Regions from separate parts of the Desemzia sp. FAM 23988 genome, predicted to be linked through region 2. Evidence: a T-box and tRNA genes for the amino acid it is inferred to sense, from the RefSeq annotation. Region 2 holds a T-box; the other holds one or more tRNA genes.
The links. The T-box of region 2 lies ahead of leuS (leucine--tRNA ligase). A T-box ahead of a tRNA ligase gene usually reads a tRNA of that ligase, here a tRNA-Leu.
Positions count from the first base shown of each region.

Region 1: it has a tRNA-Leu gene. The T-box ahead of leuS (leucine--tRNA ligase) is inferred to sense a tRNA for this amino acid. The anticodon was not compared.

Region 1 is NZ_JBGQQS010000012.1:62,804-77,881, forward strand. Features, by position in the region: gene ACEN4L_RS08320 (Tex family protein) at 1-1,332, shown strand, start outside; partial or broken gene ACEN4L_RS08325 (SprT family protein) at 1,376-1,842, shown strand; gene ACEN4L_RS08330 (LLM class flavin-dependent oxidoreductase) at 2,026-3,084, shown strand; gene ACEN4L_RS08335 (NADPH-dependent FMN reductase) at 3,096-3,662, shown strand; gene ACEN4L_RS08340 (glycosyl hydrolase family 28-related protein) at 3,771-5,183, shown strand; gene ACEN4L_RS08345 (MFS transporter) at 5,255-6,487, opposite strand; gene pyrF (orotidine-5'-phosphate decarboxylase) at 6,938-7,651, shown strand; gene pyrE (orotate phosphoribosyltransferase) at 7,653-8,282, shown strand; gene ACEN4L_RS08360 (ABC transporter permease) at 8,354-9,550, opposite strand; gene ACEN4L_RS08365 (ABC transporter permease) at 9,537-10,763, opposite strand; gene ACEN4L_RS08370 (ABC transporter ATP-binding protein) at 10,756-11,694, opposite strand; gene ACEN4L_RS08375 (sensor histidine kinase) at 11,838-12,932, shown strand; gene ACEN4L_RS08380 (response regulator) at 12,929-13,573, shown strand; tRNA gene ACEN4L_RS08385 (tRNA-Leu) at 13,656-13,739, shown strand; gene ACEN4L_RS08390 (DUF6414 family protein) at 14,056-14,901, shown strand; gene ACEN4L_RS08395 (AAA family ATPase) at 14,885-15,078, shown strand, end outside.
Region 2 is NZ_JBGQQS010000002.1:23,608-38,685, reverse strand. Features, by position in the region: gene ACEN4L_RS01650 (SDR family oxidoreductase) at 1-690, opposite strand, end outside; gene pepV (dipeptidase PepV) at 803-2,203, opposite strand; gene ACEN4L_RS01640 (NAD(P)H-hydrate dehydratase) at 2,383-3,210, shown strand; gene ACEN4L_RS01635 (pseudouridine synthase) at 3,343-4,065, opposite strand; gene ACEN4L_RS01630 (polysaccharide biosynthesis C-terminal domain-containing protein) at 4,344-6,011, opposite strand; gene ACEN4L_RS01625 (aldo/keto reductase) at 6,144-6,944, opposite strand; gene leuS (leucine--tRNA ligase) at 7,255-9,672, opposite strand; T-box leader at 9,749-9,977, opposite strand; gene ACEN4L_RS01615 (DUF956 family protein) at 10,154-10,531, opposite strand; gene ACEN4L_RS01610 (PTS system mannose/fructose/sorbose family transporter subunit IID) at 10,690-11,601, opposite strand; gene ACEN4L_RS01605 (PTS mannose/fructose/sorbose transporter subunit IIC) at 11,624-12,424, opposite strand; gene ACEN4L_RS01600 (mannose/fructose/sorbose PTS transporter subunit IIA) at 12,461-13,450, opposite strand; gene ACEN4L_RS01595 (acyl-CoA thioesterase) at 14,500-14,946, shown strand; gene ACEN4L_RS01590 (DUF72 domain-containing protein) at 14,968-15,078, shown strand, end outside.

The sequences.
Region 1 (15,078 bases), on a different contig from region 2:
GGACCCGCTATTGAACGTGAAATCCGTTCTACTTTAACAGAAGCAGCCGATGAACAAGCGATTGCGATATTTGGAGAGAATTTGCGTAACTTATTGTTGCAACCCCCTTTGAAAGGAAAAGTTGTTTTAGGGTTCGACCCTGCGTATCGTACAGGTTGTAAATTAGCCATTGTGGACGCTACAGGAAAAGTAATGGATATTGATGTGATTTACCCACACAAACCTGCTGGACAAAGACAACGTGAAGAAGCAGCTATTAAATTTAGAGCTATGATTGAAAAATTCGGTGTTGAAATGGTGGCTATCGGGAACGGAACAGCTAGCCGTGAATCAGAGTCCTTTGTAGCAGAAAACTTGAAACAAGTGGACCGAGAAACGTTTTACGTGATCGTCAACGAAGCAGGAGCATCCGTCTACTCAGCAAGTGATGAAGCGCGCAGTGAGTTTCCCAATTTACAAGTCGAACAACGAAGCGCGGTAAGTATCGGTCGTCGTTTGCAAGATCCATTGGCTGAATTGGTGAAAATTGACCCTAAATCGGTTGGAGTAGGTCAATACCAGCACGATGTTTCGCAAAAACGTTTAGAAGAGCAGTTGGATTTTGTGGTTGAAACAGCTGTTAACCAAGTTGGAGTAAACGTAAATACAGCCAGTACTTCTTTATTGCAGCGAGTGGCTGGATTAACGAAAACGACGGCTAAAAATATTGTATCCTATCGGGAAGAAAATGGCCGTTTTGAAAAACGAAACCAATTGAAAAAGGTTCCTCGTCTAGGACCTAAAGCTTACGAGCAAGCTATTGGATTCTTGCGTATTATTGGTGGAAAAAATGTCTTAGACAACACCGGAATTCACCCCGAATCTTATGCTGAAGCGGAGCAAGTTTTGGAATATACTGGCTTAACTTTAAAAGATGTAGGAACAGAAGCTGCTAAAGAAGCTTTATCTCGTGTAAACTTGGATGAATTGGCTACAAAGACAGAGTTAGGGAAAGAAACTTTAAAAGATATTATTGATGCTTTAGTCAAACCAGGCCGAGATTTACGAGATGACATGGCGGCTCCATTATTGCGCCAAGATGTATTGTCAATGGAAGATATTCAACCCGGTATGAAACTAGAGGGAACTGTGCGAAACGTCATTGATTTTGGAGCTTTTGTGGATATTGGTGTGAAGCAAGATGGATTAGTACACATTTCCAAATTAAGCAAAAAATTTGTTAAGCACCCGACTAATGTCGTAGCAGTCGGTGATATTGTAACCGTTTGGGTAGATCAAATCGATGTGAAAAAAGGTCGGATTTCCTTGACCATGTTGGATCCACAGAAATAAAGAGCAACCATTCAAACGATTGAAATGATAAGGAGGTGTACAGTTGAGTCCTGATGAACTACAAGTGCTGGTAGAACAAATTTCTTTGACAGATTTTGGTGCACCTTTCAACCATAAAGCCAGTTTCAATAAACGGTTACGGACAACTGGTGGAAGGTATCATTTGGAAAGTCACGATTTGGATTTTAATCTCAAAGTTTTTGAAACATTTGGGATGGAGGAATTTTTAGGAGTAATCAAGCATGAGTTGTGCCATTATCATTTACATTTGGCGAACAAAGGGTTTCAACATCGTGATGCGGACTTTAAGCTGTTGCTCCAACAAGTCGGCGGCTCTCGGTATGTAAAATCTCTTGCCAAACCTAAAAAACTCATTTTTGGATCTATGAGTGTAAAGAATGCGCTCAGAGATATTACCGCAAACGAAGAATGAATACACAAAAATATTGTTGCGGTGTTTGCAGAGGAAAACTGAAATTGAAACCAGAACGACTAGAACAACAAGTCTAATAACTTTTTCTAAAAAAATTCTCAGAAAATTGGCATCAATTTTCTGAGTTTTTTTTGCTTTTGTCAGCAGAATCAAAAATAAATACTTACAATTTATAGATTTTCCTATATAATATAAAAATACACTTCTAAAAAGTAAGCAACTTGACACAAATAAAGAACAAATCAAAGGAGATACAAAGTATGGAAAAATACCGGATAGATCCCAGCCAGGGATTAGAATTTGGATTGTACACATTAGGCGATCACATTCCTGATCCTGCAACAGGCAAGCGTATCTCGTCAGAACAACGGATTCAAGAAATCATTGAATTAGCTAAATTGGCAGAACAAGCTGGATTAGATTTTTTCAGTGTCGGGGAAAGCCATCAAGAATACTTTACCACTCAAGCACATTCAGTTGTATTGGCAGCCATTGCCCAAGCCACGAATAAAATTAAGATCGCCAGCTCTTCAACCATTATCAGCACTTCAGATCCTGTACGTGTGTATGAGGATTTTGCTACATTGGACCTCATTTCGAATGGACGTGCAGAAATCATTGCAGGTCGTGCATCGAGAGTCGGTCTGTTTGATTTGCTTGGGTATGACCTTAGAGACTACGAAGAATTATTTGAAGAAAAATTTGACTTGTTGAAGCAAATCAATGAGCAAGAAGTTGTCAATTGGGAAGGAAATTTCCGCAGACCGTTAAAAAACGCCCACATTCTTCCTAGGCCTGTAAAGGGTTCATTGCCGCTTTGGCGAGCAGTTGGAGGACCGCCAGAAAGTGCCATCAAAGCTGGTTTCGCTGGAGTACCCATGTTTATAGCGATGTTAGGGGGGCCAGTCAGTTCATTTGAGGTTTCTATACGCGCCTACAGAGAAGCGCTTAGCCGTTCAGGTTTTGAACCTGCAGAATTTCCTGTCGCAACGGCAGGATTCTTTTATGTGGCAGAAACCACTCAACAAGCCTTTAAAGAAGCATATCCCTATATCAATCAGGGCTTGCAGCTGGTGAATGGCTCGCCCTATCCAAAGCAGCAATTTGCTCAGGGAGCAGATACCCGAAATGTGATGAATATTGGTAGTGCACAACAAATCATTGAAAAAATCTTGTATCAATACGAAACATTTGGACACCAGCGTTACATTGCGCAAATGGACTTCGGTGGAGTTCCATTTGATAAATTGCAAAAGAATATTGAGATTATCGGCAACGATATTTTACCCGCGATTAAGAAATACACGAAGAAAAAATAGGAGTGAAATAAATGAATGTAGTCTTGTTATCTGGTTCGAATGTGGGGACCAAAACTCGAGTAGCCATGGATTATACGATCAACGTATTATCAGAAAAATACCCGGAGATCGAAACTACTCTTATCGATTTAGCAGAATACGATATGCAGTTCAGTGATGGACGGAATTATTTGGAATATGAAGGGGACACGGGTTACATCACGAAAACGATTATGGCTGCAGATGCTTTGATTATCGGATCACCAATCTTTCAGGCGTCTATCCCGGCCTCATTAAAAAATGTCTTCGACTTATTGCCGCAAAATGCTTTCAGAGATAAAGTAGCCTCTGTGATCGTGACAGCCGGTTCTCCGAAACATTATTTGATTGCTGAACAACAAATAAAACCCATCTTGGCTTATATGAAAGCCCAAGTGGTGCAGCGCTATGTCTTTATTGAAGAAAAAGATATCTACCGTAAAGAACTAATCAACGACGACATCCATTTCCGCATTGAAAATTTAATCGAAGACACAGTAGTGTTGACAGAAACGTACCAAAAAATCAGAGAAGCAAAAGAAGCAGAGTATGGATTCTAATTAGTACGAATAAAAAAGAGGCGGTACAGCAGAAATGCTGTTCAACGCCTCTTTTGTTATAATGACAGAAAGAAGTCTGAGAGATGTAAAAAGAAAGGTGCGAAAAAGATGTCTCATTCTACTGTGACTCAGGAGTTGATAGCTGAAAAATTTCCGGATTATTTAGACAACAAACAAAAAAGGAAAACTATTCAAAGAACGGAAGCATTATTTCGCTCACTAAACAGTCTGCCAAAGAGAAAAATCAACTGGCAAGATTTGTTGTATTTGCCATTATTGACGAAGCCCAAAAGGGATTACACGATAGCACCGCCTGTTGCTATCGATCAATCTGGATTGATCCGCCCTTATTGGAAAGGGCTGTTTTCCCAAGCCATGAAAGAGTTATCGGAACTGGAACAAGTCTCTGTAACGGATTTTGGAGCGGTCGGTGATGGACAAACAGACTGTACAGAAGCTTTCCGGCAGGCAATCGGGAATGGTAGGAGAAGAGTCTTTGTGCCGGGAGGAACTTTCTGTACTCGGGGATTAAAACTGCCGTCTTATACTGCTTTAGTAGGATCCGATACAGAAGAAACAGTGTTGATCTTAGCAGACGAATCACCAAAAAAAGAACGCTTGCTAACGAATAAAGATTGTTTGAAAGGGAATCATCATATTGAGATCGCTCATATGACATTGGATTGGAATGTGGAACGACTTCCCAAAGAAGAACGCACCTCTGCTGGAGGAACGACTTCGAGCGGAATCACACTAGCACATGTTCAATTTGCACACATCAAAAAAGTGAAGATCATCAATCCAGGCTTACATGGAGTAGATATTACTTCCGTTCGGTACAATTATTTTGGTGATGGTCGACGTTCGATTTTGGGAAGTCGATTTGTCTGGCTGGATGAGGTGGAAGTGATGGGTTTTGGAGATGATGGGATTACGACTCACCATAGTGATGATTTGCTTATTACGAACAGCTATCTTCATCATCCAAGTGGGAGAGCTCATAAAATAGGCTTTTCCAATTCAAACGGCATTGAAGTAGATGACGGTTCTCAGCATGTGGTGCTGGCAAATAATCGAACGGCTTTTTGCTTTGGTGGTGTAGAAATCAAAGCTCATGAAACCAGTTCAGCAGCTTCCGATACACAAATTATCGGGCATTATTCGTATCACGACAATCGCTCGTATAATTTTCGCCATATCGGCCACCATCAAGGAGAAGATACCCAATCCCAATCTGCTTATGGAATCAGAGCTGCTTATTTAGTCTCGGATTCGCCGCAATACACTGATTTATATGTCAAATCAACTCCGAGAGCATTAGTCGTTTCAGCTTATCAAAGAGTAGCCATTCATTCTTTTTTTGCACAAGCAGGACAAGACGAACAAGATCCGATTGCGATTTCTATTCAGTACCGTGCGAATCAGGTGAAACTACGGAAAATTAAGTTGGAAGGATATATCAGAAGTAAAAAAGCGCTGAGAATCTCAGAAACCGCGCGCGAAGTCTCCATTGTTGAATAAAAAGAATCCCAGGTCAAAACAAAAAGCCATGCAGTTTATTGAACTGCATGGCTTTTCTGGCTAATTAGTTTTTAAACTTCAACTGCTTTTGCGCGAACAGTCATATAAGCATTCTTTTTCAATCCAGGAATCGTCATCATTACGACAAAGCTTGTTAGATACAAGACCGATAAGAATCCCATGACGATCAGTAAATTGTAATTGTCCATCAGAAAACCAATTACAAGTGAAGAGAAACCGCCGATTGCTCGACCTACGTTTAATACAGCATTGTTTGCGATAGAGTGGATTCGTGCAGGATACAATTGACTGACGACAGCTCCATAACCTGGGAACATCCCATTTACGAAGAACCCGACAAATGCTCCGCCAAACAATAATGTCAATTGGCTATTGGCGTAGACAAACAAGAAGACTGAGGCAGCTGCTACCAATAAAAACAGAGCGAAGATGATGCGTGGTCCGAATTTGTCCAGTAAACGTCCGAAAGTCAGCATTCCGGCACACATTCCGACAATCGTTACGACCATCCAAAGAGAAGAGCCAGTAACAGACAGTCCCATTTGTTTTTGCAGGATGGAAGGAAGCCAGTTCATCAGACCAAAGTAGCCCGCAATTTGAACGGTGGCCATAAACATTAAAGCAATAGTGGTTCGTGTTAATTCTTTTGTTTTAAACAATTCTTTTAAGGAAGGTTTTTCTTTTGTGATTTCTTCAGCAGAGGCCATCAGTTCAAACTCCCCATCCACCGAAGCGTGCAGCCAAATGACTAAGAGAATCGGGATTAATCCGAATAAGAATAAAGCTCTCCAACCAAGCAGCGGAATCATGGCTCCTGCTAATAAAGCAGCTGCAATGGATCCTATTTGACCAGCGACGCCGTTCCAAGAAGACATGACACCTAATTTTTCCGGAGGCGATACTTTAGCAATGATGCTCATTGCAATTCCGTATTCTCCACCAGCTCCAATTCCAGCAATAAAACGGAGGACACAAACCCAGAAGAACGAATCTGCGAAGAACAAGGCTGCTGTGGCGAGTGAAAAGATCAGGATCGACCATTTGAATAATTTAAGGTTTCCTTTGCGATCTGCTAACACACCGAACACTAGGCCGCCTAATAGCATACCGAGGTTCGTGATAGTAGAAATAAACCCTCCTTGGGCGCCTGTAATACCAAGATCTGTGATGATGGAAGATAAAGCGAATGACAAAAACATGACATTCAAATCGTCCATCCCAGATCCGGCTAAGGCCGCAAAGAGGGCTTTCTGTTTATTTTTGGGCATAGTTGTACTAGCCATAACGACATCTCTCCTTAAAATGGATGCTCTCTGACATCCTTTATTTTAGTTCTCACACAGTATAGCCATAATTTTTCATTCTGGCAAGTATAAAATTTTCCGTTGACAACCCCTGTTCAGTTCGCTAAGATTAGAACCAATGAAATACAAAAGATTTCCTTAATTGAGTCCTGTGAGGCTGAAAGGAAGTGCGGAAAAGTTATACTCTCTTTGCGCTCCTATGCCCATCTACAGGCTAGGAGTGCTTTTTTTGCTGGGAGACTTCCAGCTTCAGCTGGTTTAGTCGAACAGTACAAGATTGAGCGTAAGCGAGAGGTTGTTCATAAAATTTTATCTTTTTTGCAAAATTGCTAGGCCTCGCAGCTCTACTACAACAGCATATGAAGTGTCACATGTAGCTACTTTACTGGAAGAACAAACCGAAACCAAACCGACATGGAGGATAAACAAATGATGACCAAACCTATTATTGCTTTAGATGTGCCGTCTAAAGCAGAAGCAATGTCTTTTCTAGAGTCTTTCGAACAAGAATCCTTATTTTTAAAAGTTGGGATGGAATTGTATTACAGTGAAGGTCCAAGTTTGATACGTGACTTAAAGGATAAAGGCCATCAAATCTTTTTGGACCTAAAATTGCATGATATCCCCAATACTGTTTATCGAGCGATGAAAGTTTTGGCAACTTTAGAAGTGGATATGGTAAATGTACACGCAGCTGGTGGAAAAGAGATGATGGAAGCGGCCATGAGAGGGTTGGAAGAAGGAACCAAAAAAGGGAGTAATCGTCCATTACTGATTGCTGTAACTCAGCTGACTTCTACTACAGAAGAAGCAATGCAAAACGAACAACTGATTGGACATTCGTTAGAAGAAAGTGTCACTCAATATGCCAAATTGGCTTATCAAGCGGGATTGGATGGAGTAGTGTGTTCAGCACTAGAAGCTCGCATGATTCATGAAGCGACTAGTCAAGGATTTTTATGTGTGACTCCCGGCATTAGACCTGCAGGAGCTGACATTGGAGATCAAAAACGTGTAGCTACGCCTGAGTTAGCGTTAAAAGAAGGAGCTACTCATATTGTTGTGGGACGTCCGATTGCACAATCTGAAAACCCAGTAAAAGCTTATAAAAACATCACCAACCAATGGAATGGGGAGAAATAAGATGAATCAAGAGACTAAATTTGCAGATTTATTATTGGAATGTGAGGCAGTCAGTTTGAGTCCGAAAGCACCTTTTACTTGGGCGAGCGGTATCAAAAGTCCAATCTACTGCGATAATCGTATTACGATGAGTTACCCATCAGTGCGAAAAGAAATCGCTAAAGGGTTGGCCGACTTGATTCAACAATTTTATCCAGATGCGGAAGTGATTGCTGGAACGGCTACAGCTGGGATTCCTCATGCTGCTTGGGTGGCGGAAAAATTAGATTTGCCGATGATTTATGTCCGTGGTAAAGCTAAAGATCATGGCAAACAAAATCAAATCGAAGGACGCCTTCAAAGTGGACAAAAAGTGGTTTGTATTGAAGATTTGATTTCCACAGGTGGAAGTGTCATTGATGCTGCATTAGCCATTCAACAAGCTGGCGGAGAAGTTTTAGGATGTGCAGCAATATTCAGCTATCAACTTCCTGCAGCGAAAGAAAACTTCGGAAAAGCTGGATTTGAGATACACACACTTTCAAACTATACGACTTTAATCGAACAAGCTGTAGAAAAAGGCACTATTGACTCGGAAGAAAAGCAGTTGTTAGAAGAATGGCGTAAAAATCCTTCTCAATGGGGAAAATAAAATGATTGCAAAAAGCGGACCAAAATAATGGTCCGCTTTTTTAAACGTCCTGTTCCACGCTCTTTTTGTTATTAGTAAATACTATTTTGCTGTCGGTATTTTTGGATGACAAAACTGACGGCATAAAAAGCAAACCCAATCAGTATTTGTGTCCCTAACATCGTATAAAAAGGCTGAATGCTCTCTAACGAAAGTGTCGTGCTGTCTAGAACGATTTCTGTTCCCTTAACTTGCCAAATAGGGGTGGCAAAAGAAGCGACTTGTTGCATTAGGGGACTGACAAATGCACGCGGTACAAATATACCGCTGGCAAAGGCTAGCACCAAGCTGACTGTTGTTGATAAAAATGAAATGGCTCCTTTAGAATTGGCTATAGTGACACAGAAGTAGGCCATTGCTTGAATACCAAACATTGCAATAAAGCTATTGAGTGCTAACAGCAATCCTTTTTGAGAAAAAATAGTCTCTACCCCATAGAGGACGATTGCCCCGACCATCAAAAGTGACCAAAATACTATACTAAATGTAATACAACCCCATAAGATTTGTACCCACCGCTGACTTTCTGTTACCATTCCCATCCGGTCTCGCTTCATAATTTCAGGATTTCGCATAGCAAGTATGGCATACCCAAAAGTGGTGATGAACGTGGTAATCATAATATAAGAAATAAAATAAGCGTAGTTGGTACCAAACGCCAGCAGAGAAACGTTTGCATTGGTTTCAGAAGGGATAATCTCTACATTTGACTGGTCTGCTTGTTGATTTAGGTCGGCTAGAGCCGAAGTTAGTTGAGTGGAATCCGTAAAATCCGTTATTTGAGAAGAGAGCAATTGTAAATTCGTTAGATAGGTATTGATTAAAATATCTACAAAAGCTTCGTTTTCTAAGGATTGTGTGACGGTTTTCTCTAATGGAATGTCTTCTTTAGCAGAATCAATAATGGATTCTCCAAAACCTTCTGGGATGGTTAAAATATAATCTGCATTTTGATAGTAAAGAGTATCAGCGATATCTTCCGGTGTATTGCTAACCGGAACTACATTTAACTGTTTCTCCAAATAATTCAGCAAGCTTTGTGAGACTGGGTCATCGTCATCGTAATTGATAATTCCGATATCACTTTGTGCCACTTCAAATTGACTAGTATAGCTGTTACTGAACAGGGCATTTACAGGAATAACAATTGCCAATAGCAATAAGACATTCCAAATAATCGAAGTTGAATTGTCTTTTAACAGTTGATAGAAAAGTTTAAAGATTTTCATAATCAGTCCTCCTCAATGCCATTAAAGTAATCATCAAACAGACAATGGCATAAGCACTTAAAATCAACATATTCTCGTTGTATTGTTCATAAGTGGGATAGCTGTTTAAATAATAAATAGCATCATTGATGAGAGAGACTGGGTTGATTTTGGCTAGCCAGGGAGCTTTTTCCATAATGAAATATTTTAAGTCAATCACCATCAAACCAGATAAAGCACCAAGCACAAGCGGTACTGCAATTGAAATACCAATCAAAACTTTCGTGTTAGCCTTCAAGAGACTAGCTACTGCCGTACCAAGTAATAATCCAACCAATACACCTAGTGTCATCAATGCAACTAGACGAAAAGGATCATTACCTAGTGGAACGCCGTTTAGATTGTAAATAATCAATAAGAGATAGACAATAGCTAAACAAGAAACTGCGCCAGTGATAAACATGGCTCTAAAACGCTTGCTTTTAGGAACTGGGCTTGCTGTGACAAGCAAGGCAGCTGGAGAGTAATTGGCTTCATTGTCCGTCACCATACTAACCCCAATAGACATGAAGAAAATACAAATATAAGCTAGGCAAGCATAATAAAAAATACTCATCCCAGTAGTGCCATTATCTTTAGCTGAATCTGCTATGAATGATTTCGACATATTAGAACTAGCTAGAGACTCATTAACAGCCATAATCGATTGCTGGGGATCATCACTTTGCGCAGCATTGGTGTATAGTGTATTAATTGTGCCATTGATAGAGGCCATAGTGTTCAAGGCGGTATAAATAATCGTGGAAGACATAGAATTTGCGGCATTAGGAGCTACTGTCAAAGCGATATCAAATTGTTGGTCCGTGTTATCCACATAAATAATATCCTCCACTGCACCATCCTCCAGTAGTTGCTGAGCTGTTTGAGAATCTGTTTCGTAATACATCATATAGTCATTTTCCGTTAGTTCATTGGCTACCAATTCATCCTGTTCTAAACTAGCTGGAGTAGCAATGGAAGAAAAAGAATCTTTTGCGCTGTCAATTTCTTCTTCGTTACCTTCAAAAACCATTGCTACGGGAACCGTTTCTAAAACAGTATCTGTCGCTATTAGTCCTTGGAAAGCAAAGAGATAAATGAGCCCAAAAACGAGAGGGAAAATGACACCGAATGCTACGCCGTCTTTGTTGCGAAAAAAATTTTTAACAGCATATTTTTGCAAATGACTAAACATTGTCCCGCAACTCCTTTCCTGTGATTTCCAGAAAGACATCATTCAATGTTGGACGTTGGACGGTTAAGTTCAATAGAGTGATATGCTCATCTTCAAATAATCCGATTAAAGTCATCAGATGACTAGCTCCTTTTTGGAAATGAACGGTCAAATCACCTTGGTGGTAATGGAATCCTGAGACTTCAGGCATTTGTTGAATCTTAAGTTGCGTTTCTTCCGGCAAATCAAAGACTTCTGCTTTGACAACTTCTCCATGCTGGGAAATAGCTTTGATTTCATCACTTGTTCCAGTAATAATTTCTTTGCCTTTGTCCATAATAGTCAAACGATCACAAATCAATTCTACTTCTTCCATATAATGTGTGGTGTAAATAATGGTTTTTCCTTCATCTCTCAATTGTTTGATTCCATCTAAAATACGATTTCGAGATTGCGGGTCCACTGCTACTGTCGGCTCGTCTAAAATAATCAGATCAGGTTTATGAGAAATACCACAAGCTAAATTCAACCGTCGCAAGAGCCCGCCCGATAATTTTTTAGGTCTGAAATTACGAAATTTTTCCAAGCCGACAAATTCAATGGCTTCATCTACGTATTGCTTCCGTTGTTTTTTATTTTGAATATACAATCCACAGAAGTAATCGATGTTTTCTTCTACAGTGAGTTCATCATATACTCCAATATTTTGCATCACCAGGCCAATTCTTTTTTTGATGTCATAATTGTTCGGATGCATTTTTTCTCCAAATATATCTACAGAACCTTTTTCGTATCGTAAAAGAGATAGCATACAATTGATAACAGTTGATTTACCACTTCCATTTGGACCTAATAGACCATAAATTTCACCTTCATTGACGGACATACTAAAATGGTCAAGTGCTACTAACTCTTTATACCGTTTTACCAAATCATGGACTTCGATTACCATCTTATTTCTCCTCCTTACTCTTTCTTTTATTATGTCAAATAGGTATGCGATTTTGAATGATAATTTGTCACTTCATCAGATGACATCTGTCACTAAAAACAACTAGTAAATATGGTAAACTGTTCTTATGAGGAGGGGAGAATATGAGATGGTTGGAACTAGGAATACGTGCTGTTTTATTAGGAATGATATTTTTGCTTCAAATGATTATCGAACCAAATTCATTTCCAATTATGGAACTATGTATAGTAGTTATTTATGGTGCATTGTACTTATTGACAGAGAACTTAGATGTGCCTAGACGTTATCTCATTTATTTTAGTGTATTCTTTCTCACCAGCATTTTCCTGCCTGAACTGTACTTATTTTGGCCTCTTATTTTTTATGAATATTCTCTTCAATCCTACAAAAACTACAGTTTGTTTCTATTGCCACTTTTGTTGGGATTAGGGATAGGGCAATCCATTTATATAAGTTTTTTTATTACAAGTCTGTGTTGGATAGCTTCGATTATCCACACGGTTATTGATAACAGTCAAACATTTGAAAAAGCCTCATTTGAAGAAATAGATACATTACGTTTCTTAAATCAGCGTATTAAAAACGAACAAGATAGCCTATTGCATTTGCAAGATGAGAAAGTAAATTCATCTCGTTTAGAAGAACGGAGAAGAATTGTAGAAGAAATCCATGACCTTCTAGGGCATCAGTTGAGCAGTGCCATTATTCAAATTGGTGCTCTAGAATATGTAGCTACTGAACCAGAAGTGAAGTCTTCTCTCACTCAAGTAAAAGAAGTGTTGAGCACGAGCATGAGTAATGTGCGGACGGTTATCCACACAGAACGACAAACAACGGTGAATTTGGAAGAAGAATTACGGATGCTTGTGCACCAATTTTCTAAATGCCCTATCAGCTTCCGCTACAAAAATTATGCACTGATTGATAACCAAACCGCTCATTCAGTCGTTAACATAGTGAAAGAAGCTTTAACAAATATCAATAAACATTCAACAGCCACCTCTGTTCAAGTCCGATTTACAGAAGTAAGTCATCAATGGACATTATTGATAGCGGATAATGGAACAGTGTCAGAATATCAAATGAAGCATCCCAAAGGTATTGGATTGTTGAATATAGAAGAACGGGTAAGCCAAATGAATGGCCATATCCATTTCAATTATGAAAATGGATTTCGTATCTTTGTTGTTATTCCGAAAAAGGGGGAAGCAGGATGAATATTCTATTAATAGATGATGACGCTTTGGTAATCAATGGTCTTCAAACAATCATCGAGATGGGAACCAAACACTTTCCAAACCCGTATCAAATTTGCAACACAGGGAAAAATGGAAATGAGGCCATCAGCCTTTATCAACAATATCAACCGGATATTGTCTTGATTGATATTCGTATGCCGGAATTAGATGGCATTACTGCGGGAAAACAAATTGTTCAACTGGACCCGAATGCGAAATTGATTTATCTGACAACTTTTTTAGAAGATGAATACATTATAGATGCGCTGAAGTTAGGTGCTAAAGGCTATTTGATGAAAACAGATTACGACAGTATTATTCCAGCAATTGAAGCAGTAGCGTCTGGACAGCGAGTATTTGGAGATGAAATTATTGTCAAAATTCCTGGATACTTTTTTAAAGAGCAGAAAAAAGGTTCCTCTTTTCCTCTTTTGACTGAAAAAGAAGGAGAGCTAGTGTATTGGGTATCACAAGGACTGAACAATAAAGAAATTGCTGAAAAAATGCACTTTAGTGAAGGGACGATTCGTAATTACCTATCCATTATTTTAGAGAAACTCCATTTACGAGATCGAACTCAATTAGCGATTTATTATTACAAGAATTCAGAGCAATTTTAGAGAGAGTGTTTTCTCAGATATCCCATCAAAGTCTGCTTTACAATCTTTTGAAATATTGTTAGAATAGTCTTTGTTGCGATAAGCGGTCGTGGCGGAATGGTAGACGCGCCAGCTTGAGGGGCTGGTATCCAATATGGATGTGGAAGTTCAACTCTTCTCGGCCGCATAAATTGAATGAAAAGTATAGCATTAACGTTTACAGCTGATTTCCTTACTCTTTTGAGGGTGAGGGAAATGGCTGTATTTTTGCGAGTGGGCTAGCGTGATAGATTATGTGCCTCACTATTTAAGTGGAATTATAAGCTACAAATAACCTTCTTTAATTTAAAAATACGTACCTAAAAAAAGCAGCTCTGAAAGCTAAAATATTTAAAAATAAACACCTAACAGTTAATTACTAATGCTCTGATATTACAATTCTTTAATGTTATAATTTAGTAACAAGGGCATTGAAAAAGAATATTTTTTGAGGAGAGTATTGTATGACCGATAGCGTTAGACTAATAAAAGTTATTTATTTCGATGAAGACTCAGCTTTGGAATATTTAGATATTATTAACAATGGTAGATATTTTTTTAACGATGAAATAGTAAAAAATGCAGGAAATTCATTTGACAATAACACGCAATTGTTGGCTGAGGGTAAAGTTAAATTTAAAGACTTTTTGTTTGGAATGATGAGTTTTGGTGCGAGTGCTTCAAACTCAACAGAAGCTGCATTTTCAAAAAACAACAATAAAATGCTTAAAACAACCTTGTCAAATACTATACTAACAGACTTTGTTGCTAAAAAAGATAACGCCGAGATACACGAATTTACTGATTATAATCTTACTTTAGAGAAAAATTCTTTTGCATATTTAAAAACGTTTACACCTTATTTAAAAATGATGAAAGACAATACAGATGATATGGAAGATTTCGATATAAAACTTTTAGATGAAACACTAAATGATGCTAAAGGTTACTACGAGATATTAGCAAGTAAAGATGTAGATAAAGTTGTCTTAAGATTTAATAATAATACGTTTAAGAACAATTACAGCATAGGTGACTTACAAACAATGAATATAACGTGCTATGCAATTCGAGTAGGAGAAATAGATAAAAAAAATTTGGTTGTTGAGAACTTTTTTGTGGATATGGCTAATGAAGAAGATACTAATACAACTGCAGTTACTTCAGTTTCAGATGATTATGAAACAGTTAAAGGTCAATTACAAGAGCAAGAACAAGAGCAAGAGCAAAAACAAGAACAAGAACAAGAAATACTGCCCTTATTTGATGTTGTATTAGCAGGAGTATTGGCAGGTGTTGAATCTGAATAAAGTAACTGTTTTCATAGGACCCAAAAGTCATTTTGAATTACAAGTAACTGAAAGATTAGAAGATTATAGTACGCTAAGCGAGATAGTAGAAGTGCTTATAGCTATATCTAATACCACATGGCACAAAGTTGAAGGACAAGAAACTCCAAAACAAAAACAACCTACCTATAAGAATTT
Region 2 (15,078 bases):
TTCTTCTGGTTTTCCGTAGCGACCGATGGGAATTTCTTTTTCCGATTGTGCGGTGACTTCTTCTAATGACATTCCTTTTGCGTCAGCTTTTCTTTGGTCCATCACTTGAATTCTGTCCGTAGCTATTCTCCCAGGCCCAATCGTATTGACCATGATATGATCAGGCGCCAACTCTACTGCTAATGATTTGCTTAACCCATTGATACCGTTACGAAAAGTATTCGATAATATTAAATCTGGAATAACTGATTTAATAGAAGAACTCGCCACATTTAAGATTTTTCCGCCATTTTCTTTTAAATCTGGCAACACTTCTCGAATCAAGCGAATGTAACTCAATAAATTCAATTCGAATGCGTTTACCCAATCTTCATCCTCAAAATCCGTAAAGTTTCCAGAAGGAGGTCCTCCCGCATTATTGATTAAGATATCAATTTTTCCAAATTGAGTCTTGGTTTCTTGCACTAATGCTCTGATATCTTCTGGTTTGGTAATATCAGCTGGAAAATACGCTACTTTACTTGCAGCTTCAGCTTGAATTTCTTCTGCCGCTTGTTGTAAAGTTTCTTCTGTTCTACTAGTCAACATCACGTTGGCACCTTCTTTAGCCAATTCCTTGGCGATGGCTTTTCCCAATCCTTTACTTGAAGCTACTACAAGTGCAACTTTATTGGTTAATTCTAAATCCATTCTTCTCCCCCTCATATTCAATAATGAAAAACGTTTGGACAAATTATACCATTAATCGATATAAAACAAATAAGATTGAGACTAAGTCCCAACCCTATCTTATTTATTATTTTTATTTAATGAGCGTATAAATTGCTTCAGCATAAATTGCCATGGCTTTCATCAAGTCATCGACAGCCATAAACTCATTTGCTTGGTGCATCGTGTCGACACTGTCAGGGAACATGGCTCCATAAGCTACTCCACGTTTCATTAAACGACCGTATGTTCCACCACCGATAGATTGTTCTTTAGCTTCTAATCCAGTGTGTTTAGCATAGACATCCAGTAACGTTTTTACTAATGGATCATCAGCTGGTACGTAGTGTGGTTCTTTAACTCCGCCACGACTAAGCGTAACGCCATATTCAGCTAGTTTACTATCTAATTGGATTTCGATTGCTTCCACATTCATTCCGCGTGGGTAACGGAAATTCAATGCAATAACTCCTCCATTTTCAGGAGTAAACGTGAATACACCTGCATTCATCGTTAAATCGCCCATTATGTCATCTGCAAAGTTCAAGCCTAATTTTTCGGCTCTTGAATCTTCGTGAATGTATTCTGCAATGATTTGAAGGTAGTTTTGAGCATCTCCGCCGAAACTAAAATTGCTTAAGAAGGTTGCTAAATAAGTTCCACCGTTCACTCCGCCACGAGGTTCCATTCCATGAGCAGACTTACCTACGACTTCGATTGTCACTTGATCGCCATCAACAGATACTGTACCTGAAATAGGCGCTGCTTCTACATAATCATAAAAAGCTTTTTCGATCATATCGGCTTCTTTGCTAGTAAAGACAGCTACAGCATCGCGAGGCACCATATTTTCGCGCAATCCAGCATCAAAACTGATCAACGTGTTTTTCCCGCCTTTATTTGTTCCTTTGGTATTCACATATAAGGAAACATTTCCTTTTTCACCATTGATGATGGGAAAGTTAGCATCAGGAGAAAATCCAAAATCCGGTTCTTTTTCCACTGATAGGTAGTGATCCATACATTGCCAACCGCTTTCCTCATCTGTACCAATGATGAAACGAATTTTCTTAGAAATCGGTAAATTCATTTCTTTGATCATTTTAATTGCGTAGTACGCTGCCATACCTGGTCCTTTGTCGTCACTTGAACCACGTGCATAAATTTTTCCATCTATAATTACAGGCTCAAATGGATCTGTGTCCCAACCGTTTCCAGGAGGAACTACATCAACGTGAGCTAACACACCCATCATCTCGTCGCCTTCACCATATTCAAGATGACCAGCTATGTTTCCAGTATTTTTAGAGATGAAACCATCTTTTTCACCCAATGCTAAAAAGGCTTCTAAGGCTTCTTTAGGACCAGGACCTACTGGTGCATCTTTTGATGCTTTGCTGTCATCGCGAACGCTGTCGATTTTCAACAGCATGAACAAATCTTTTAAGAAGTCGTCTTTGCGAGCTTCAGCTTCTTTTTTCCAATCAATTGCCATGTCAAAACTCTCCCCTCTTCATTAACACTTCCATTCTATCACTTTTGATGTCAGTTACCAATGTAGGGCTGAACTTTTTTCGCTTCTATTTGTATAACTTTGGCTTAATATTGTATAACTTTGGCTTAATATTCTTTTAAAACTTATAATGAAGGAGAATAGAGAAAGGAGTTAAGCAAATGAATTCTATTACAGAAGAGATCGTAACATCAACTTTAATCAAACGGTCAGAAGATAGTTATAAAGGGACTTATGGAAAAGTCTTGGTCATCGGTGGAAATGAAGATATGGGTGGAGCCGCCATCTTAACAGCTAGTGCAGCTGTTTATAGTGGTGCCGGCTTGGTCACCGTAGCCACAGCTAAAGCGAATCACGTTTCCTTGCATGCTCGTCTTCCAGAAGCGATGGTCGTGGATAGCGCTGATTTGAAAAAAGTAACTGAGCAAGTAGAAACAGTAGATGTCATTGTTATTGGTCCCGGTCTTGGTTTATCTCAAGAAGCATTGGATATCTTAACTACTGTGTTTTCTAGTGTATCCCAAGACCAGTACATCGTTATTGATGGCAGTGCTATTAGCCTTATAGCAAAATATGATATCCCTTATCCAAAAACACAAGCTATTTATACTCCTCATGTGGGAGAATGGAAAAAAATGACTGGATTGTCTCAAGCTGAACAAGAAGACGAAGCTAACGCGATTCAACAGAAAAAAATTGGCGGGACGATCGTACTCAAATCGAACCGCACAAAAGTTTACTTTAATGATGCATTCTGGAAAAATACTGCAGGAAACCCAGCTATGGCTACTGGCGGGATGGGAGATACCTTAGCAGGTATGATCGCTGGATTTGTGGCTCAATTTGACGATAAAGAAAAAGCCATTCTAGCAGCTGTGTTCTTGCATAGTGAAATAGGAGATACACTTGCAGAAAAACAATATGTAGTTCTTCCTTCACAAATTATCGAGAATATCCCTTATATGATGAAACAATATTCACAAAAATAAGAATGGACTAAAATAAGGTTCTACAATGACTGACGAAAGTTTACACAACTCAAGTCAAATAGATAAAAAATAATAAATTTGAAAAAAAGAGACTGCTTGTATCAGTCTCTTTTCAAGTCTATTTAATATCAACTATTTTCTATTTTTTAAAGACTCGATCTCATCTTGAGTTAACGTTCGGTATTCTCCTAATTGTAAATTTTCGTCTAAATATAATGGTCCCATAGACAGACGTTTTAAATAAGTCACTTCTTTATCTACACTCTCAAACATACGTTTTACTTGATGAAACTTACCTTCATGAATGGTTACTTCAATTTTTGAAGTCCCTTTTGCCCCATCAGTTTCATGAATCACTAATTCTGCAGGTTTGCAATTATATCCATCCTCTAACGTAACACCTTTTAAGAAAGCCGCTGCGTCTTTTTCTATTACGATTCCTTTGATTTCGGCTTGATAAACTTTATTGACATGTTTTTTGGGAGACAGCAATTCATGGGCTAAATTACCATCATTGGTTAAAAGCAATAACCCTTCCGTATCAATATCTAAACGTCCTACTGGAAATGGCTCTTGCAATTGATCCTGCGGTTGCAATAAATCAATGACTGTCTCATGCAGATTGTCTGTTGTAGCACTAATAACCCCTTTTGGTTTATGCAACATGAAATAAACGAACTCTTGATATTCTACTTTTTCTCCAAATACCTCTATTAAATCTGTTTCTGGGGAGACTTGAACTTTACCATCTTTTTGAAAAGTTCCATTAACAGTCACAACTTTTTTCTTTAGAAGATTTTTCACTTCTTTTCTCGTACCAAATCCACTATGGGACAATAATTTATCCAATCTCATTTCTAAATTCCTTTCTCAATACACTTATCTGTTTTCCATTATACAGAAAATTGAAAAGAGAGCTAGGACATTAAAAAATCCTAACTCTCTTTTTAAGTGTGGGCTTAACGGCTTACTTCACGCTCTGGTTTTAAACGCGTTGCGTAAGCTTGATTCCCTATGATTTCATTTTACCTTTTCGTTGGGAAAGAACACCCAACTAAACGCCAAAAGTGAACTCTACGAAAGTCTAAACGGTTTGTTCCGCGCTCTGTCCTTAAACGCCTCTCTCCACGCTCTTATATTTTTAATTTTTTTCTAAATGTTGTTGCTTTTGTGCCGATCACTTTATCTGCTAGTCTTGATTTAAAGATTAGATAGCCGTAAACAGCTACCCCTACTAAAGCTACGATCAATATAACTACTAAAGCTAATCCTCTGTCGCTAACTGGAATAAACAGGTAAAGCAACTCTCTGACGACTGTTGTAGCTATCGCCATGATTACAGAGAAAATGGTTATTAACAGTGTCCTTCTCGACAATAATCCTAGATTGAAATGTTCTGTCTGATACATTGCATGAATAATAATAAGGGAAGATACTGCAAAACCAATCATCGTAGAAACCAGCATTCCGTGAGTTTTGAAAGCAGCTAGTAGTGGATATTGTAAAGCTAATTTCACAATCACCCCTATTACTAGCCCCTTTATCGCAGCACGGGGTCTGTTTGCTGACATGATCATAATGCTCACTACTGTGTACAACCCTAAAAAAATAGTCATAATAGCTGACCATTGAGTAATACTCGTTCCAAAATCATCATGTTGATAAAATAATGTATACAATGGTTCAGCCACTACAGCCATTCCCACTGACGCCGGAATGATAATAAGAAACAGCAATTGAATACTATTATTAAATTGTCTGCTCAATCCTTTATGATCTTTTTTAGCCATTAAACTACTGATCAAAGGTACTGAAGTAATGGCCATTGAACTCCCAAACGAAAGTACGATCATGATCAATTTATGCGCATTTGCTGCTGCGACACCGTAAACTCTCTGTATTTCTTTAGGAGTATAATCACTAACAGCTTTCATGATAGGATCAAATGTAAATTGATCGACTAATTGAGCAATCGTAATTCCAGCTCCGATGATAATGAAAGGAATAGCCGTTTTGATAATAGAAAACAAGATTTGATTGGTTGAAACAGTTATGTTGCTGCTAGAACTGGAACCAATAGTTGGTTTCGCATTTAACTGTTTTCTCCACACTACATAAACCAAAAATGCCATACTGGCTAATGCCCCAACAAAGGCTCCAAAAGTAGACCATGATACAGCATCTACAACTGACCCATCAAATACTTGACGGATAAAGAATACTGAAGCCAGCATAAATATGACCCGCACAATTTGTTCAACAACTTGTGAAATAGCGGATGGAGCCATTGATTGGAACCCTTGAATGTACCCTCTAGTTACACTCATCGTTGGAATCAGCAGTAAAGCTATAGACAATGTACGAATCACTTGTGTTCCGTCTGCAGCAGAAGCTGTTGGGCTATTTGCTGCGATAAATGGTGCTAATGCGTACATCAGGATAGCGGAAGCGATACCTGTAATTGACATAACTTGTAACCCTCGTTTATATATGTCCTTACTGATATCATACTCTCCCAACGAATTATAATGAGAAACTTGTTTAGCTATGGCAGAAGGGACACCTGCTGTAGCGACACTTAAAAACAAAGCATAAGGTGTATAACCAACAGTATATAAGGCATTGGCTGCCTCAGCTGTCGCTTTATTTCCCATCCAAGCCATCCAAGGGATAATGTAGATAGCACCTAACAGTCTAGAGATAATACTTGCAGCAGACATCCAAGCAGAACCCGATAACATTTTACTCTGTGAATCACTTTCAACATGTTTCGTTTTTTTACTTATCGTTTCATTTGACATTTATAAGCCTACTCTCAAAATATTTTGCTAGCTTACATTCTACTTATAAAGTAGACAAGATGCAATGTCTAAAGAGCCAGCTCAATCAAAATTTAATGCTTTTTTAACTACTTTGAATTAATGTAGACACCTTTATCCTTTTGCCAATAATAATGACATCTCATTTTCAGATAAAGTGAAGTCGAATACCTGTAAATTTTCTTCTAAACGATCTTTGCTTTCTGTTTTGGGTATGGGAATAACGCCCCGTTGGATATTCCAACGAAGTGCAATTTGTGCGGGCGTTTTTTGATATTTTTCTGCTAATCTTTGGATATCTCTATCATCCAACGTCTTCCCTCTATGAATTGGACTATAAGCCATCGATCGAATACCACTTTTTTCGCAAAACACTCGCAAATTTTCCTGACTGTTGCCTGGATAAGAAGAGTACTGGTTCACTACTGGTTTGATATCTCCCCATTCAAATAAGTAATTTAACTGCTCTTCATCAAAATTGGAGACACCGATAGCTTTTACTTTGCCACTATAATAAATTTCTTCTAATGCTTTCCAAGTCTTGATATTCACGTCATTGGAAACATCTGGCCAATGGATCAATACTAAATCAATGACATCCAGATTCATAGCTCCATAACTTTTCTCAAAAGCTCTCAGGGTCTTTTCGTATCCCAAATCTGTTTTCCAAATCTTGGTCACAACAGTAATCTCTTCACGTGGAATCCCACTGTTTACTGCTCTTCGAACTGCACGACCTACCTCAGCTTCATTTTCATACATCGCAGCCGAATCAATTAAACGATATCCTTTCATTAAAGCGCTATAGATCGTTTCTTCTGCTGTTTTAGCATCCATATTATAAGTGCCCAGCCCAATTAATGGAATGAGCTGCCCATTGTTCAAACGAATCATCTTTTGTCTGTTTTGTTCCATTGTATCTCCACCTTTTATTGGGTTGTATTTGTCCTGAACATATAAAAAAGCGAATAGACTCTTCGCTTTTTTATTGAACCATTATTGCTCGTCATCTTTTTCTTTTTTCTTACGTTTCTTTTTCTTATCATCAAATAAACCAATGGCAACTGCTACAGCTATCCCTATGGCCAACCAACTTGCAGCATCCATTAAAACCCCTCCTAAGAATGTTTTATAAGGCATAAAAAGATGTGCTACTATTCCTTTATAAGAATAATAGCACACCTAATGTGAAAAAAAGAATGTTAACCATCCAATACGAAACGGATCAGTTAGCTACAATATTGACTAATTTTCCAGGAACAACGATCACTTTACGGATATTTTTCCCTTCAATATATTGCTGGACTTTTTCATCTGCCATCGCTAATTTTTCCATGTCATCTTTTGAGATTTCTTTGGAAACTTGAACTTTTGATCTCAGTTTGCCATTAACTTGGAAAACAACTTCTACTTCATCTTTTTGCAAATATTTCTCATCATATGTTGGCCAAGCTGCATAAGAAATACCTTCTTGAGATTGGGTCACTTTTTGCCACAATTCTTCTCCTAGATGAGGAGCGATTGGCGCCAATAGTTGAATCAATCCTTTAATATACTCAACAGGCAACGCTTCTGCTTTATATGCTTCATTTACAAACACCATCAATTGAGAAATGGCTGTATTGAAACGTAATGCATCATAATCTTCAGTAACTTTCTTGACCGTTTGATGATATACCACATCTAACTTACCATCATTAAAAGTCGTGATACGATCACGTAACTTATCATCTTCATCCATGATCAAACGCCATACGCGGTCTAAGAACTTGCGACTTCCTTCTAGTCCGTTTTCACTCCATGCAATAGAAGCATCTAACGGTCCCATAAACATTTCGTAAACACGTAATGTATCTGCTCCATATTGTTCTACCACATCATCAGGGTTGACTACATTCCCTTTTGATTTAGACATTTTCTCATTGTTCTCTCCTAGGATCATTCCTTGGTTGAACAATTTTTGATACGGTTCTTTTGTTGGAACGACACCGATATCGTATAAGAATTTATGCCAGAAGCGTGCATACAATAGATGCAATACAGCATGTTCTGCCCCGCCGATATAAATGTCTACCGGCAACCATTCTTTTAATTTTTCAGGGTCCGCTAATTGTTCTGAATTGTGGGGGTCAATGTAACGCAAATGATACCATGAACTACCTGCCCATTGCGGCATCGTATTTGTGTCACGTTTCCCTTTTTTACCGGTTTCTGGATCAACTACGTTTACCCAATCAGTGATATTTGCAAGCGGAGATTCACCAGTACCACTAGGTTTGATTTCATTAGTTACTGGCAGCAACAATGGCAATTCTTCTTCTGGGACAGTAGTGGTCGTACCATCTTCCCAATGAATAACAGGAATAGGTTCTCCCCAATAACGTTGTCGAGCGAACAACCAGTCGCGTAAACGATAAGTCGTTTCTTTTTTGCCGATTTCTTTTTCTTCCAACCAGCTATTCATTTTTTCGATAGCAGCTTCTTTTCCAAGTCCATCCAAAAATTCTGAATTGATATGAGTCCCATCCTCAGTGAAAGCTTCTTTTGTGATGTCTCCACCTTCAAGTACAGGGATGATCTCTAAATCAAATTTAGTCGCAAATTCCCAGTCACGTTGATCATGAGCTGGAACAGCCATGATAGCTCCCGTTCCATATGAAGCCAGTACATAATCTGCGATCCAGATAGGCATTTCTTTCCCGTTTACCGGGTTGATTGCATAAGCTCCAGTAAAGACTCCTGATTTGTCTTTATTCAAATCTGTACGGTCTAAATCGCTTTTCAGACTACTCTCTTTGATGTAGGCTTCAACAGCTGCTTTTTGTTCTGGTGTAGTGATTTTTTCAACCAAATCAGACTCAGGAGCTAAAACAGCATACGTCGCCCCAAAAAGTGTATCTGGTCTTGTCGTGAACACAGTAAATTCTTCACTAGATTCTTTCACGCTAAACGTTACATTGGCCCCTACCGATTTACCGATCCAATTGCGTTGCATATCTTTGATATTTTCTGGCCAATCTACTAATTCTAAATCTTCTAGCAAACGATCTGCATAAGCTGTGATTTTCAGCATCCATTGTTTCATTGGCTTACGGTAAACAGGATGTCCTCCGCGTTCACTTTTGCCATCAATGACTTCTTCATTAGCCAAAACTGTTCCTAAAGCAGGACACCAGTTTACAGCTACTTCTGCTTCATAAGCCAAACCTTTTTCATATAATTTCGTAAAGATCCATTGAGTCCATTTGTAATACTCTGGATCAGTAGTGTTGATCTCACGGTCCCAGTCCAAACTGAATCCTAGAGAATTGATTTGACGTTTAAACGTTTGAATGTTTTCAGCTGTAAATTCAGCCGGATCATTTCCTGTATCCAGTGCGTATTGTTCTGCTGGCAGACCAAAGGCATCCCAGCCCATAGGATGCAACACGTTGTACCCTTGAGCACGTTTCATTCGAGAAAGAATATCCGTTGCAGTATAGCCTTCTGGATGTCCTACGTGCAGTCCTGAACCTGATGGATATGGGAACATGTCCATTGCGTAAAACTTATCTTTTTCAGGATCTTCTATTACGCGGAAAGATTTATTTGTATCCCAATATTGTTGCCATTTCTTTTCAATGGTTTTGTGATTAAAACTCATTCCTAATTACCTCTTTTCTTAATATTAGTGTAAAAAAAAATCGCCCTAAAAATACAAAGGCATTTATTCCTTGTATTCTTAGGACGAACTCAATTTTATAGTCGTGGTACCACCTAAATTTACTGCAATAATCTCTTGCAATCTCATCTTATCCTTAACGCGGATGAAACGTCTCTGCCTACTTGAAAGTCTTTCTCAGCAAAGCAACTCCTAAGGCGAGTTCAAAATGTATCTCTGCGCATTTTCACCAACCATGCGCTCTCTAAAAAAGAGCCATTCCTACTGATCCTTATCACTGTCTTTTGATTATTGATTTCATTTTAACAAATTCTAGTTCTAGATTCAATTAAAGATTTAAAAACTTTTCTCTAAGCGAACAAGAGAGCAGAAGTAAAAAAACTCAGTGCACACTTTAAAGCTTATTATCGATAAGTTACTTTTATATTTATCTAATGGCAAAAAAAATTGATACTAAAAACAGTTATTTTTTCTTCTTCCCTATTGCTTTAAAAGCACCTTTGATAACCTCAAAAAAGCTCAATGAGTGTACCATGTAATCGGGGTCAACGTATTCGCGTATCGCACGAAGAACTTTTTTAGGGTCTTTTGAAGAAAAAGTAAACGTACCCGATTTTTTCGTCTCGATCGCATAACGCGGGATCCATCTGCCTTTAAACATGACTGAAGCAATCACAAGATTTACCTCTTCCCAAGGAATTTGAATAAATTTGTGCGGATCCCGCGTATTATAAAATTCAAATCCTCTATCACCGATCATGATTTTCCCATAATCTGTTAGTCCCGTAAAAGCGGTGGCATCGATCACCAAATCCACTTTTGTGTTAATTGATTCAACCATTCAAACCGCTCCATTTCATTTATCGTCTTACAGTCATTATACGTTTCTTCATTCAAATAAACCACAAAAAAAAACGACTGAGACAAAAATCCCAGCCGCTCTTTTTACGATCCACTATTCATTTACAGAATTGAATCGACTGATGTTTCTTTCAGTTATTATAGTAGTCCGATCAAGTGTCCGCCGATACCAACTACGAATAAACCTAAGATGATAACAATTGGGCTAACATTTTTCTTCAATAACCACATACAGAATAATGTTAACAATAACGGTGCCAATCCTGGAATCAATTGGTCTAAGTTATCTTGTAACGTGGTCACTTTAGTAGGAGAAAGAGCCATACCTGAATTTACTTGTTCAAAGGCTTGACGCATTCCTTCTCCACCTGCAGGTAGCTGATCCCATTCAATAAATGCTCCGTCATCCAATTGTACTTCGGAGATAACGGGTTTGAAACCAATCGATACCCATCGTTGTACTAATGCTGCCAGTACAAACATCCCTAAAATAGATGCACCTTTAGTAATATCTTGCAATAAACCACCAGAAAGGTCTTCTGTGATTTTAGAACCGGCTTTGTAACCGAATTCTTGTGTGTACCACATGAAGCCCCAACGAATCAAATTCCAAGCTACAAAGAATAAGATTGGTCCAAGAATATTTCCTCCCATTGCTAATGAAGCTCCTAGAGCTCCTAACATTGGACGTACAGTAAACCAGAACACCGGGTCACCAACACCGGCCAAAGGACCCATCATACCAACTTTAACCCCTTGGATAGCTACATCATCAACAGGAACGCCATTCGCACGTTCTTCTTCAAGAGCTAAAGTAACACCAAGAATTGGTGAAGCGATATATGGGTGAGTATTAAAGAATTCTAAGTGACGTTTCAATGCTGCTGAGCGGTCCTCTTTAGATTTGTACAATTTTTTAATGGCTGGAATCATTGAAAATGCCCAACCGCCGTTTTGCATACGTTCATAGTTCCAAGAACCTTGGATAAATGTTGAACGCCATGCCACAGCTAAGCGATCTTTTTTAGATAAAGTAATTTTTTCTTCCATGTCAATTTCTCCTCCTTCAGGATTAATAATCGTTTAAGATATCGCCAAGCGGATCACCAGTATTGTTTCCGCCGTTACTTGAAGAACCACCCATTTTAGAAAGGTTCAAGTAAATAAGAGCGATAGCAACTCCGATTGCTCCTAGAGCGATCAATGTCAATTCAGAAACGGCTGCTACTACGAAACCAAGAACAAAGAATGGCCATACTTCTTTAGATGACATCATGTTGATAACTAGTGCATAACCAACAGCAACAACCATTCCACCACCGATAGCCATACCATCTGTCAACCATGCAGGCATTGATTCTAAGAATCCTTGAACTGTTGTTGCCGGGATAAATAATAGCGCTGCAGCTGGGATAGCGATACGGACACCTTGCATACAGATTGCTAAAATTTGTAAGATTTCAATTTTTCTGAAATCTCCTTCTTCAGCTGATTTATCCATTGCGTGTACAATAGGTACAGCTAATGTACGAACAACCATTGTCAAGAAAAGTCCTGCTACTGCAAGAGGAACCGCAATCGCGATAGCTGCTGGAACTCCGGCAACCCCTTGTCCACCTAAAACTAAAATAATTGCTGATGCAACTGATGCCAATGCAGCATCGGGTGCTACGGCTGCTCCAATGTTAGCCCAGCCAAGCGCGATCATTTGAAGCGTACCTCCAAGAACGATACCTGCTGTCAAATTTCCTGTTACTAAACCGATCAAAGTACATGCTACTAGAGGTTGATGGAATTGGAATTCATCTAAGATTCCTTCAATACCAGCTAGAAAAGCAACAAGTATTACTAAAATTATTGATATAATAGACATAATAGCCCTCCTAAATAATTTATTTCTATTGTATTATTATGCTTTTGCTAAATCATTTTTTGCTTTTCTCAAAAGTTCATCCATGTTCGCACGAGAGTCATTAGGAACTTTACGTACATCAAATTTGATGCCTCTTGATTTCATTTCTTCAAAAGCTTTTACATCTTCTTGTCCCATTGAAAGAACTTTGTTTACAACGACTTTCCCAACTGAGTGAGCCATCGAACCAACGTTTACCTCATCGATTTCAACGCCGCCATCAATTGCACGTATCACATCTGTAGGATTTTCAAATAAAATCAATGCTTTTGTATTTCCAAAGCGAGTATCTTTTGTGATCTCAATCAATTTATCGACTGGGATAACATTTGCTTTTATTCCAGGAGGAGCAGCTTGTTCAATCAATTTTTTACGCATGTCGTCGTGTGCTACTGAGTCTGAAACAACGATGATACGGTTTGGTCCTACAGATTTAGACCATGATGTCGCAACTTGACCATGTAATAAACGAGAGTCTACACGTGTTAAGACGAATTTGATTTTTCCGTCTCCAACTACTGTATTTGGAGCAAGTGGTCCTTTAGGTTGTCCGTCTTCTGCAACTGGAACTTTCGCAGTGTCTGCTACCAATTCTTCCGGTTTAGCCTTGACCCCTTCTCTTCCCGCTTCAACGATATGTGCTGCAATTTCATGAGCAGATGTCATTGATAAACGAGATCCATAAGCTTCGATCAGCATCGGTAAATTCAATCCTGCAACGATCGCCCATGTATCTTTGTGTTCTTCAAATAATGCATTTGCTTGATTAAATGGCGTACCTCCCCATAAATCCACTAAGAACAACACTTCATCTTGATCATCAAAAGACGCAACTGCATCTTTCATTTTTGCTCTTACATCTTCTGGACCTTCACTTGGCATTAAAGTAATAGCGCTAACGTTTTCTTGTTCTCCAAAAATCATTGCTCCAGATTGCAAGATGCCTTCAGCGAATTCGCCATGGCTTGCTAGAATAATTCCTACCATATTTTTACCTCCTAAATAAATGATTTTACTTTTTGACGATAGGTAGCTCAATCTAAAACTTTATTCTCAATTTACTCTGACTTCTTTTTCTCCTTTCTTTTTAATATCCGTCTTAGTTCTAAACTCTAAAGTTTAGCTTTTTTCAAAACTTCTATTAGATTTTGTCTGTTATCAATAATAACTTTTAAATCTTCCAACTAAACTTTTGATTCGTTGATAATTGTATCCGATCAACAAGAGTTAGTGGAAACAAATAATAAGAACACCCTTACATTATCTAATAGTTCGTTTGAATAGACCTCAATTATTTTGGCATGATCATTTTTATTGACCATTGCTTTTTAGCTTTCACTTATTAATAAGCAATTTTCGTGCCAACTTTAGTGTATTGTTTAAATAAGTTATTACACTAACCTTTAGCTAAAACAACAGGAGGATAAACGACACACTAATTAGTGTGCCGTTTATCCTCCTGTTGTTTTACTATGGTGTTTTAGTGTATTAATACTGTTTTTTTATTATATGAGGATTAATAATTTGAACAGTTGAGACTCTGCTGCCTCTTGCAAATCTATTTTTCGCCATCTCAATTTATTTGCTGTACGCTATAATATATTAGAGCACTGTTTCAAAAGCAGACTGGATGATATCGCCAGTCACATAGATGGCTGCTTAGATGAGTAGCCCGAATACGGCGTAGACTCCTGGGGGATTAAAAAGGCACTGGTGAGACCCCACAGTGCGCTAGCACGAGGAGGCTCACCGCCGCCCCCGGACGCGAAGTGTATTCGGGCTGCGGGTTAAAAAGCCCAAATACATTTTTATCTTATCTAGCATAAAAACAGAACAAAAAGCCAAATCAACGCATAATTGTTTGGAAAAATGGAGTAATTTCTCTTTAAACTTTAAAAAAATTTTTTTACCGAGAAAATATTGACACTAACATATATTACATTTACTTTTGGTATCTGAAAACAAAATGGTAAAATAAAACTAACGTTTATATAGAAATCATTGTAAATAAATTTATGCCGAAAAGAGGAAGTATGTTGAAAAAAGACTATCAATTATACGAACACCGAGCACAATATTATGAAACAGACCAAATGGGAATCATTCACCATTCAAATTATATTCGTTGGTTTGAAGAAGCTCGAACTGATTTGATGGATCAAATTGGTTTTGGCTATGATCAAATGGAAAAAAGCGGAATTATCGTTCCCGTACTTAGTGTGAATTGTGAATACAAATCAATGGTTCGGTATAACGACCACGTGTATATCATTCCTAAAATCGAAGTATTTAACGGTATTCGCTTAGAGATCTCTTATCGTGTCATGGATAAAAAGACAGATGAATTGCGATCTTTTGGCGAAAGCAAACACTGCTTTTTAAGTGATAGTAATCGACCGATTTCTTTGAAGAAAGCAGATAAAGAATTGTATGATTTGTTTGATGCTTATGTTGGCATTAATTTTGAGCTCAATAAAAATTAATCATGTAAAGGAGTAAAAAATATGATTACGATCGGTCTGACTGGGTGGAGTGATCATGAGTTGCTGGAAACCAGCAGAAGTACAAAATTAGAAGACTACGCTGGACACTTCCCTTTTGTAGAGTTGGATACT